Regions from separate parts of the Nocardia sp. NPDC047654 genome, predicted to be linked through region 2. Evidence: riboswitches for the same ligand, from Rfam matches in the RefSeq annotation. Region 2 holds a riboswitch; each other region holds the start of a gene.
What was found. Region 2 has a riboswitch for S-adenosylmethionine ahead of ACGF7Y_RS11930 (rhodanese-like domain-containing protein). Riboswitches for the same ligand answer to the same signal wherever they lie in the genome.

Region 1 (3,375 bases), on a different contig from region 2:
CGGCCAGATCGACACGATCGCCGACACCGACGGCCTGCTTCACCAGTTCGGCGTCCCACCCGTTCATCGGGGCCGAGGCCAGTCCGAGGCCGGTGGCCGCCAGCATCGTGTAGGTGGCCGCGATCATCGCGTTCTTCACCGCATTCTCCCGCAGCAGGCCGTGCCGTTCGAGCGCGTGGTACTCCGCGCGGGTGTCGAACATGGCGGTGAAGTCGGCGTTCCACGCGCCGCTGCGGCCGGCGAGTTCGGCGATATCGGCGTTGCCCGCTCGCCAGGCGTCGACATCGGCGAGGAAAACCAGCACTACCGGCGCCTCGAGCGGTTGGGGCTGACCGAACGCGGCTTCGTGCAGGGCGCGGCGGCCGGCTTCGCCGGTCACCACGACAACCGACCGGTCCTGCATGTTCCAGGCGCTCGGGGCCTGCATGGTCAGGTCGAGGAGTTCTTCGAGCAGCTCCGGCGCTACCGGATCGGCCCGGTAATGCCGGACGGTGCGGCGGGTTCGAATGGCTTCGGCAATCGAAAGTGTCTGCGTTTCCATGATTCTTACTATCGGAGAGTGACCCTCGAATAGGAAGAAGGCACTAAATAGTGCGCTACACTCCGAAAGGTGCCCACATACCTCGAAGGTTCCGGTCTCCCCGCGGATGTGTACTCCGCGAAGTGCCCTACGCGGGAGGTTCTCGACCACATCGCGGGCAAATGGACGGTGCTGATCATCGACGCACTCGCGGACGGCACCATGCGCTATACCGATCTGCGCAACCGCATCGAGGGCATCTCCCAGAAGATGCTGACGCAAACTCTGCGGCAATTGGAGGCGGACGGATTCGTCACGCGCACAGTGCATCCGACGGTTCCCCCCCGCGTCGACTACACCCTCACCGACCTCGGCCACAGTCTGCGCACGCCGATCGCGGCGCTGCGGGATTGGATCGAAAGCAACATCAACCGGATCGAGGCGGCGCGACGAGGCGCGGCGCTCTGAGCGTGGGGCAGACAGTGCTCGGAACGTCGCGCGCGGACGCTTCGGCGCGGCGGATCTTCAGCGTTCGGGTCGCACACCCGCCCGGGCCAGTCGCATGGTCTCGGTCAGCAGCTTCGAGACCGCCGCCGCCTCGGTGAGGAATCCGTCGTGCCCGTCGCGGGAGTGCACGACTTCCAATCCGTCGCAACCGGGCAGCAGATCGGCGAGTTCCTGCTGGGTCCGCAGCGGGTACAGCCGGTCGGAGTCGACGCCGCCGACCACGCACGGCACCGGCGTCGCCGCGAGCGCCGCCTCGACGCCGCCCCGGCCCCGGCCCACGTCGTGCCGGTTCATCGCCTCGGTCAGCAGCACATAGGTGGCGGGATCGAAGCGCTTGCACAGCTTTTCGGCCTGGTGGTCCAGGTAGCTCTGCACCGCGTAGCGGCCGCCGTGCCACGGGTCTTCGTCGCCCTGGGGCTTGTTCTCGAACCGGTGGTCGAGTTCGAATTCGGTGCGGTAGGTCAGGTGGGCGATCCGCCGGGCCAGGGCCATGCCCGTCAGCGGGGCGCGGCCGGTGCCGTGATAGTCGCCGCCCTGCCAGTCCGGATCGGCCTTGATCGCCGCGATCTGGGTGGTCTGGGTACCGATCTGGTCGGCGGTGGCGCGGGCGCCGACCGCGAGCACCAGCGCCGCCGCGACCCGCTCCGGTGCGCCGACCATCCACTCCAGCACCCGCATGCCGCCCATCGAACCGCCGACAACGGCGGCGAGCCGCTCGACACCGAGCAGGTCGAACAGAGCGGCCTCGGCGGTCACCTGATCGCGGATGGAGATCTCGGGAAATCGCGCGCCCCAAGGTTTCCCGTCCGGCGCGGGACTCGACGGCCCGGTGCTGCCCTTGCAGCCGCCGAGCACGTTCGTCGCGATCACACACCATTCGTCGGTGTCCAGCGGAGCACCCGGGCCGACCATGCCGTCCCACCAGCCGGGCATCTCGTGCACGTCGTCGGACTTGCCGACGACGTGCGAGTCGCCGGTGAGCGCGTGTTCGACCAGCACGATATTGTCCAGGCCGGGGGAGAGCTCGCCCCAGCGCTGCACCGCGAGGTGGACGTCCGGGATGACCGCGCCGTTCTCCAGTCGCACGTCCCCGATGGCGATGGCGCCGAGCTGTCCATCCGGGGGCGGCAGGACGTTGCCGGAGGTCCGCGTGCTCGGTTCGGTGCTCACGGTCACGTCGCCGCCGTCGCGAAGCAGGCGCGTAGATCGCCCGGAATGTCCACGGTGGCGGCCACGCGGCTGTACGGCGCTGCCGGGTCCTGCTCGGTCCCGGGCGCGGTGAATTCACTCATGGTTTGCTCCCAAAAGGTGTTCGCCGGTACAGCAAGGGTTAGCGGTGTGTGGGTAACGAACAACAACACATGCCGGCGACCTCCTGTTACGCGCTTGCTCCCGACTCTCGGGAGCCAGGTCATCACCCGGAGCACCCCACCGCGGTTGGAGGGTTGCCGACCAGCGAGCCGGGGCTTGGCGCTGGTACTCATAACCTGCCCGGCATCATAACCGGCGGGCGGTCGGCGTCCGAAATCCTCCGCCGAACTCACTGGTCCGCGACGGTCGCCGCCCCGCAGCAGGTGCGTACGAATTCGTCGTACGCCTCGGTGAACGCGGTGCGCCCCGCCCTGGTCGCGGTCGCCAGGTCCTCGTCCAGGAACGCATCGTCGGAGCACTCCATGCCGATGTGGCCGATCAGTTGCCAGGTGCCGACGAGGAGCCGCACCGCGCGCGCGTCCGGTTCGGTGCCGAGGCGCTCGGCGACCACCGCCGCGATCGCCGTGTTCTTGTCGTCGGCGAGTTCCATGCTGCGCGCGCTGACCGAAGGGCTGCTGCGCAGGATCCGTTGCATCTTCTGGAACTGCCGGAACGACAACGGGTCGGCCTCGCCACCCTCGGCGGCTTGATCGACCACGTGCAGGAAGGCCGCGAGCAGCGCCTGTAGTTCGTTACCCGTGCGTGGCTGCTCGCGCAGCGTCTCGGCGATCGTGCGCCCGAAATCCTGGACCGGTCCGAGGACGATGTCCTCTTTGCTCTCGAAATAGCGGTTGATCGTGCGCGGCGAGACGTCCGCCACGTTGGCGATCTGCTCGATCGTGGTCGCGTCGAAGCCCTGCGTGTCGCACAGATCCAGGGCGGCCGCGATGATGCGCAACCTCGTCTGCTGCTTCTTGCGTTCGCGCAGCCCTGGGGTCGCGGGGGCGCTCGCGGCGCGGTCGGCCGCAGCGCTCGCGCCCATCGGCGTCGATGACTCGAGCATGACCCCATGGTAACGCAACCTGTTGTTTTCCTGTCCTTAACGGTCAAATGTCGTAGTACGACACTTTTCTCTTGACGACAAATGTCGCTCGATG
Region 2 (3,375 bases):
TGCTTGGAATGCCTGCGCGCGGCTTCGGAGCCTTCGTCGTAGTCGATGTCCTCGGGGTCGACGATCACCTCGATGGTGGGGGAGTGGTCGAGCTCGCGCAGTTCCAGCGGGGTGAACTTGGCCTGGGCGGGCCCGCGGCGGCCGAAGACGTGCACCTCGACGGCCTTGTTGGCCTTGAGGCCCTTGTAGACGTTCGGCGGGATCTCGGTGGGCAGCAGCTCGTCGCCGGTCTTGGCCAGCACGCGGGCCACGTCGAGAGCGACGTTGCCGACGCCGAGGACGGCGACCTTCTCCGCGTCCAGCGGCCAGGTGCGGGGGACGTCGGGGTGGCCGTCGTACCAGGAGACGAAGTCGGCGGCGCCGAAGGATCCGTCGAGATCGATGCCGGGGATGGGCAGGGCGCGGTCGGCGTTGGCGCCGGTGGAGAAGATCACCGCGTCGTAGAAGGCCCGCAGGTCGTCCAGCGTGATGTCGGTGCCGTAGTCGATATTGCCCAGCAGGCGCACCTGCGGCTTGTCCAGCACCTTGTGCAGGGCGGTGATGATGCCCTTGATGCGCGGGTGGTCCGGCGCGACGCCGTAGCGGATCAACCCGAACGGCGCGGGCATGCGCTCGTACAGGTCGATGCTCACCTCGGCATCGGACTTCATCAATGCGTCGGCGGCGTAGATCCCGGCCGGTCCGGCGCCCACGATCGCGATGCGGAGCGGGCGGGTCCTCGCGGTGTGCGCGTCAGGCCCGGCGGAGGAAGCCTGCGTCACCACGGAGGGCTCGCGAACACCGCCATCCTCTACTGCACTCTGTTCGGTCATCTCTTTACGCGCACCTTACGGTCGAAACAATTAATGACGTCTGGCTTAGCTTAGGCTAAGTTGACGCACCGGCTCGGTCGCGCCCTCGGGGCGCACGCCTGCGTTGCCGGCTCGTGGCTGCACGGTGCTCCGTTCGCCGCGGCGTGGAGCTGCCGATTCGCTATGACAGCAGGCCGCCGTCCCGCGATTCTATCGGGATGGCCGATGCCACCCCGCGTCGGTGCGTGAACTCGGCGGCTGCCGTCGAAAGCCACAATCGTCGCTTACCCGCTCGCGCGCGGCCTATCGCGGACGCCCGGACCCGGCCGGCGCCACCCCGGTCCGCAGCCGGGGGTCGAGCGCTCGATACCCGCGCCGACCAGGGATCATCGAGCCATGACCGAACAGCAGCCGACCCCGGGCGAGGACGAGATCATCCGGGTCGATCAGACCGACAAGCGCTCGGCGGCCCCGTTCATCGCGGCCGCGGTGGTCGCGGCGATCGTGCTGATCGCGATCGTGCTCGGCGGCGTGCTGTCGCCCGCTGAGAAAAATGTCACAGAAGCCGACCGCATCGCGGCGGCCGTCCGCAACTTCGTCGACGGCTCCAACCGCAGCGACGCCGTGCCGCCGCCCGGCACCGCGTGCCAGGGTTTCGACGCGACCCGCTCGCCGCTGGCGGGGCAGGACGGCGCCGGAAAGCTGGTCGAGATCACGAAAATCGACAGTCCGATCATGGACGGCGACCGAGGGAAGGCGACCGTGACCACGAAGGTGGACGGGCAGGAGCGGACCTCGACCTGGAATCTCACCCGATCCGGCGGTAAGTGGCTGGTCTGCACCTGAGCGTTCGCGCAGTGTGCGCCACCGTTTGACAGGGTGACCCGGGTCGGTGCAATCTCAGTCGAAGGTCATGAGAACCAGTGTCAAGCCCCGGCATTACTGGTCGGCAACCCTCCTCCGCGGTGGGGTGCTCCGGGTGACGACCTGGCGGCGCCCTGGTCCCGGGCGCGGCAAGTGCGGATTCGCAGGAGGTGCACATGAGTTATGCCGGTGACATCACCCCACAGCAGGCTTGGGAGCTGTTGCGGGACGATCCCGAGGCCGTCCTCGTGGACGTGCGGACGGAAGCGGAGTGGAAGTTCGTCGGCGTCCCCGACACCAGTTCGATCGAACGGCCGACCGTGCTGATCGAGTGGGTCGATTCCACGGGCGCGCGCAACGAGACGTTCGTCGAGCAGTTGAAGCAAGCGCTCGACGGCCACGATCCCGAGGCTCCCGTCGTCTTCCTCTGTCGCTCCGGTCAGCGTTCGATCGGTGCGGCGATCGCCGCCACCTCAGCGGGTTACCGCACCTCCTACAACGTGCTCGAGGGCTTCGAAGGCCCGCTCGACGAATTCGGGCATCGCGGCGGCGCGGGCTGGCGTGCCCTCGGATTGCCCTGGCGGCAGTCGTGATCACCGGCGGCGCGTTCGACAAGCCGCTGCCCGACGGCGTCGGTCCCGCGACGCTGGGCGTGCGCGGCGGGCTGCGGCGCTCCGGTTTCGAGGAAACCGCCGAAGCGCTCTATCTGACCTCCGGCTTCGTCTACGAGAGCGCCGAGGCCGCCGAGGCCGCGTTCACCGGCGAGGTCGAGCACTTCGTCTACTCCCGCTACGGCAACCCCACGGTGGCCATGTTCGAGGAGCGGATGCGCCTGATCGACGGCGCCGAGGCGTGCTTCGCCACCGCCAGCGGCATGTCCGCGGTGTTCACCGCGCTGGGCGCGCTGCTGAAGGCGGGTGACCGGCTCGTCGCCGCGCGCAGCCTGTTCGGCTCGTGCTTCGTGGTGTGCAACGAGATCCTGCCGCGCTGGGGCGTGGAGACCGTCTTCGTCGACGGCGAGGATCTCGATCAGTGGGAGCAGGCGCTGTCGGTGCCGACCCAGGCGGTGTTCTTCGAGACGCCCGCCAATCCGATGCAGACCTTGGTCGACGTGCGCCGGGTGACCGAGCTGGCGCACGCGGCGGGTGCGAAAGTGGTGCTGGACAACGTGTTCGCCACTCCGCTGCTGCAACGTGGCTTCGAACTCGGCGCCGACGTGGTGGTCTACTCGGGCACCAAGCACATCGATGGGCAGGGCCGCGTGCTCGGCGGCGCGATCCTCGGCGCCCAGGACTACATCGACGGCCCGGTGAAAACGCTGATGCGCCATACCGGTCCGGCGCTGAGCCCGTTCAACGCGTGGACCCTGCTCAAGGGCCTGGAGACGATGCCGCTGCGGGTACGCCACTCGGCGGAGTCCGCCTTGCGCATCGCCCGTTTCTTGGAGGACAACCCGGCCGTCAGCTGGGTGCGGTACCCGTTCCTGGAATCTCATCCGCAGCACGCGCTGGCCACCAGTCAGATGAGCGCGGGCGGCACCGTGATCACCTTCGAGCTGAGCGCACCCGAGAACGAGGCGAAGAAGCGCGCTTTCGAAGTCCTCAACCGGTTGCGCATCGTCGACATCTCCAACAACCTCGGTGACGCGAAGACCCTGATCACGCACCCGGCCACCACGACCCACCGCGCCATGGGGCCCGAAGGCCGGGCCACCATCGGC
Region 3 (3,375 bases), on a different contig from region 2:
AGCCCGGTGCCGCACGAGTGCGATCAATGCCACCCGCACCGGCGGGGCGTCCGGGCGTAGTTTCGTGAGGTGACCGACGCACCACGGCCCGAGACGGAACTACAGATCCCCGATGATCTGAGCGGCATCACCGCGGAGCAGTATCGCGCCTCCATGCGCCACTACCCGGCCGGCGTCACCGTCGTCACGCTGACTTCGCCGCAGGGGCCGGTCGGCTTCACCGCGACCTCCTTCGCCTCGCTGTCACTGGAACCGCCGCTGGTGTCGTTCAATATCGCGCACACCTCCTCCAGCCTGTCCGCCATGCTGGACGCCGAGTCCGTCGTCATCCACTTCCTCGGCGAACACCAGCAGCACCTGGCCCACCGGTTCTCCCGGACCGCGGAGGAGCGCTTCACCGATCGTGCCCTGTGGACCACCCTGGACACCGGCGAACCGGTCCTGCACGGCACCCCCATCTGGTTGCGCGCCACCGTGCACCAACTGATCCCCATCGGCGACCACACCCTCGTCGTCGGCTTGGTCACCCGGGTCCACGACAGCACCGACGAGAAACCCGCCGCCGCGCCACTGCTGTACTACAACGGGCGCTACTACCGGCCCACCGCCCTCAGCGACTGACCCAGCGCTCGATTACGCCACCCCGGCCGCACCTACACGACCAACTCCGGGTCGAGCGCGCGAGCCGGCCGCTCCAGCTCGAGAACACTCCGCACCGCCCGGACCTGCCTCGAACTCGGCGTCCACGGACGTGTCCTACCTGCGGCGTCGGTTCCCCACCCGGGAGTTCCCGAGGTCTGCCCCACCATCGGGCTCGCCCGGAGTGTCAGGCACCGTCCGGCACGGCGAAGTCCACGCGATCGGGACCAGCGCGGCTTCAGCCGACGAGACAGGGGGCTGCGCCGGTGGGAGCGGTGGAGGTGAAGGGGCGCGTTTCGGGGGTAGGGTTCCAGACGCCGTTCTCGGCGGCGTAGTTCCAGGTGGGGCCCGTTCGCGCGAGGATGGCGATCGCCTCGATCAGGCGGTCCACATCGGCGGAGGTGGTGCCGAGGCCGATGCTGGCGCGCAGTGCGCCGTTCAAGCCGAGGCGGGCGAGCAGCGGGTGGGCGCAGAAACGTCCGTCGCGCACACCGATGCCGTGTTCGGCGGAGAGATAGGCGGCGACGTGGCCGGGGGCGAAATCGTCCAGGGTGAAGGCGACGATGCCGACGGAATCAGGGCTGTCGATCCAGATCCGCAGCAGCTGGACGCCGGGAATCGTGGCCAAGCCGTCGCGCAGGCGGTCGGCGAGCCGGTGTTCGTGCGCGGCAAGGGTTTCGGCGTCGATCCCGCTGAGCGCGTCACAAGCCGCGGCCAGCGCGGCCGCGCCGAGCACGTTCGGCGAGCCTGCTTCGTGCCGCTGCGGAGCGGACGCCCATTCGGCCGCGTCGCTGCGGACCTCGCGCACCGCGCCGCCACCCGCGAGGTAGGGCTGCGCCGCGTCGAGCCAATCCCGCTTGCCCACCAGCACACCGGCGCCGAACGGGGCGTAGAGCTTGTGCCCGGAGAACGCCAGGTAGTCGATCGCGGTCTCCCGCAGGCTGATCCGCCGATGCGGCGCCAACTGGGCGGCGTCCACCAGGATCCGTGCGCCGCACTGATGCGCGACGGTGGCCAGCCGTTCCAGCGGAAGCACCTCGCCGGTCACGTTCGATGCGCCGGTCACCGCGAGCAATGCGGCCGGCTTGCTGCACAGTTCGGCAACCAGCCTGCCGATGGTCTCCTCGACCGTGTCGGCGGTCTGCACGACGCGCCTGCCCCGCTTGGTCCACGGCAGGAAATTGGCGTGGTGCTCGATGTCGAGCACCACGGTGTCCCCGGGGACGCAGGAGGCGAGCAGGTTCAGCGAGTCGGTGGTGTTGCGGGTGAAGACCACCACCTGATCGTCGGCGGCGTCGAGGAACCGGGACACCGATCCGCGAGCGGCTTCGTAGCACTCGGTGGAGATCCGCGAGGCGTAGCCCGCGCCGCGGTGCACGCTCGCGTAGTACGGCAGCAACTGCTGCACCCGGTCGGTGACCTGGGCCAACGCGGGCGCACTCGCGGCGTAGTCGAAGTTGGCGTAGGTCGCCGATCCGCCGTGTACCAAAGGCACGCGCAGTTCGTCGCCGGACACCCGGGCGAGTGCGGCACAGGGGTTGTCGACAGCAGTAGTCATCACGTGAATCCCGTCGGCTCAGGGACTCGCGACCGAACGATTCGGCGAGTCCGCGCTTGCCGCGCCCGGTTGGGCGGCGGCCGGGTCGTCACCCGGAGCACCCCACCGCGGAGGAGGGTTGCCGGCCAGCAAGCCGGGGCTTTGCGCTGGCACTCATGACCAGACCCGAGAGTGGCAGAAGCGCCCCGGCACTGTCAACCACATTCCACCCGAGTCCCCACGAGCACCGCGTGGACATAACCACCACGCGTCGGCCATTACAAGCACCCCCACGACGACGCGCGAGCCGCGCCCGTCGCGGGATTTCGCGCGTGAGTACCGGCCCCGTCCACGGCAAACGCGCCTCGGTTCGCTCGGCGGTTACCACCGAGCCGATCCGATGCCGATGCGACTCGGGCCCCGCTCGTTTCCCGCGACGCCGCAGCTGCTCGAGCGCCTCCGTATCTCGAACGCGCTGAACCCGATCGCGGCGCCCGACTGCGACTCCCTCGATGACCGGCCGGAACAACCGCGCGTTCCGGCCCTCGCAAGGACCAGCTCCGGACCGCTCGATGAGCCGAATCACACCTTCGGATCAGCGATCTCCCGGCGAACGCGGCAGGCGAGCCGCCCACCAGCGTTTTGCCCTGCCGGAACGGCGAATATCTATCCCACCTGCAACAACGGGCATCGCGCCCACCGATCCGGCATCCGGTTCGGTGAACAACAAGCGACGACAACCCCGGGTACCGTGGACAGCTGGCCACAGCGCTGTTTGCCCTTTGGTAACCCAGCTATGACACAACAACGGGAAAGTGTGAGGCAAGTCGATGGGAGGTGCGCACAGCACCATGCTCGAGACAGACGTCGACGCGCCGGCGGGCCCGTTGTCACGCGGCGATCGCGCGCCGGAGGCAAGGACGCTCGTCGACATCCTGACCGCGACGGCACTCGCCCATCCCGACGCCCCCGCCATCGACGACGGCCACGTGGTGCTGTCCTATCTGGAATTGGTCGTCGAGATCGAGAACACCATGGCCCGGCTCGCCACCGCGGGCGTGCGGCCCGGCGATCGGGTCGGCGTTCGAATGCCGTCGGGCACCCGCGGGCTCTATGTGACCATCCTCGCGATCCTCTACTCCGGCGCCGCTTACGTGCCGGTCGACGCCGACGACCCGGCCGAGCGCGCCCAGCTGGTC

Region 1: it holds a riboswitch for S-adenosylmethionine, as region 2 does, so the genes downstream of both, ACGF7Y_RS18155 (homoserine O-acetyltransferase) here and ACGF7Y_RS11930 (rhodanese-like domain-containing protein) in region 2, are expected to answer to the same signal.
Region 3: it holds a riboswitch for S-adenosylmethionine, as region 2 does, so the genes downstream of both, ACGF7Y_RS15865 (aminotransferase class V-fold PLP-dependent enzyme) here and ACGF7Y_RS11930 (rhodanese-like domain-containing protein) in region 2, are expected to answer to the same signal.

The regions. Positions count from the first base shown of each region.
Region 1 covers NZ_JBIDDF010000005.1:218,873-222,247, forward strand. The annotation lists gene ACGF7Y_RS18145 (nitroreductase family protein) at 1-541, opposite strand, end outside; gene ACGF7Y_RS18150 (helix-turn-helix domain-containing protein) at 611-988, shown strand; gene ACGF7Y_RS18155 (homoserine O-acetyltransferase) at 1,046-2,203, opposite strand; SAM riboswitch class IV at 2,405-2,515, opposite strand; gene ACGF7Y_RS18160 (TetR family transcriptional regulator) at 2,568-3,281, opposite strand.
Region 2 covers NZ_JBIDDF010000002.1:770,445-773,819, forward strand. The annotation lists gene ACGF7Y_RS11920 (FAD-dependent oxidoreductase) at 1-812, opposite strand, end outside; gene ACGF7Y_RS11925 (hypothetical protein) at 1,188-1,637, shown strand; SAM riboswitch class IV at 1,701-1,817, shown strand; gene ACGF7Y_RS11930 (rhodanese-like domain-containing protein) at 1,832-2,248, shown strand; gene ACGF7Y_RS11935 (O-succinylhomoserine sulfhydrylase) at 2,245-3,375, shown strand, end outside.
Region 3 covers NZ_JBIDDF010000004.1:53,126-56,500, reverse strand. The annotation lists gene ACGF7Y_RS15870 (flavin reductase family protein) at 70-621, shown strand; gene ACGF7Y_RS15865 (aminotransferase class V-fold PLP-dependent enzyme) at 878-2,197, opposite strand; SAM riboswitch class IV at 2,245-2,358, opposite strand; gene ACGF7Y_RS15860 (Pls/PosA family non-ribosomal peptide synthetase) at 3,028-3,375, shown strand, end outside.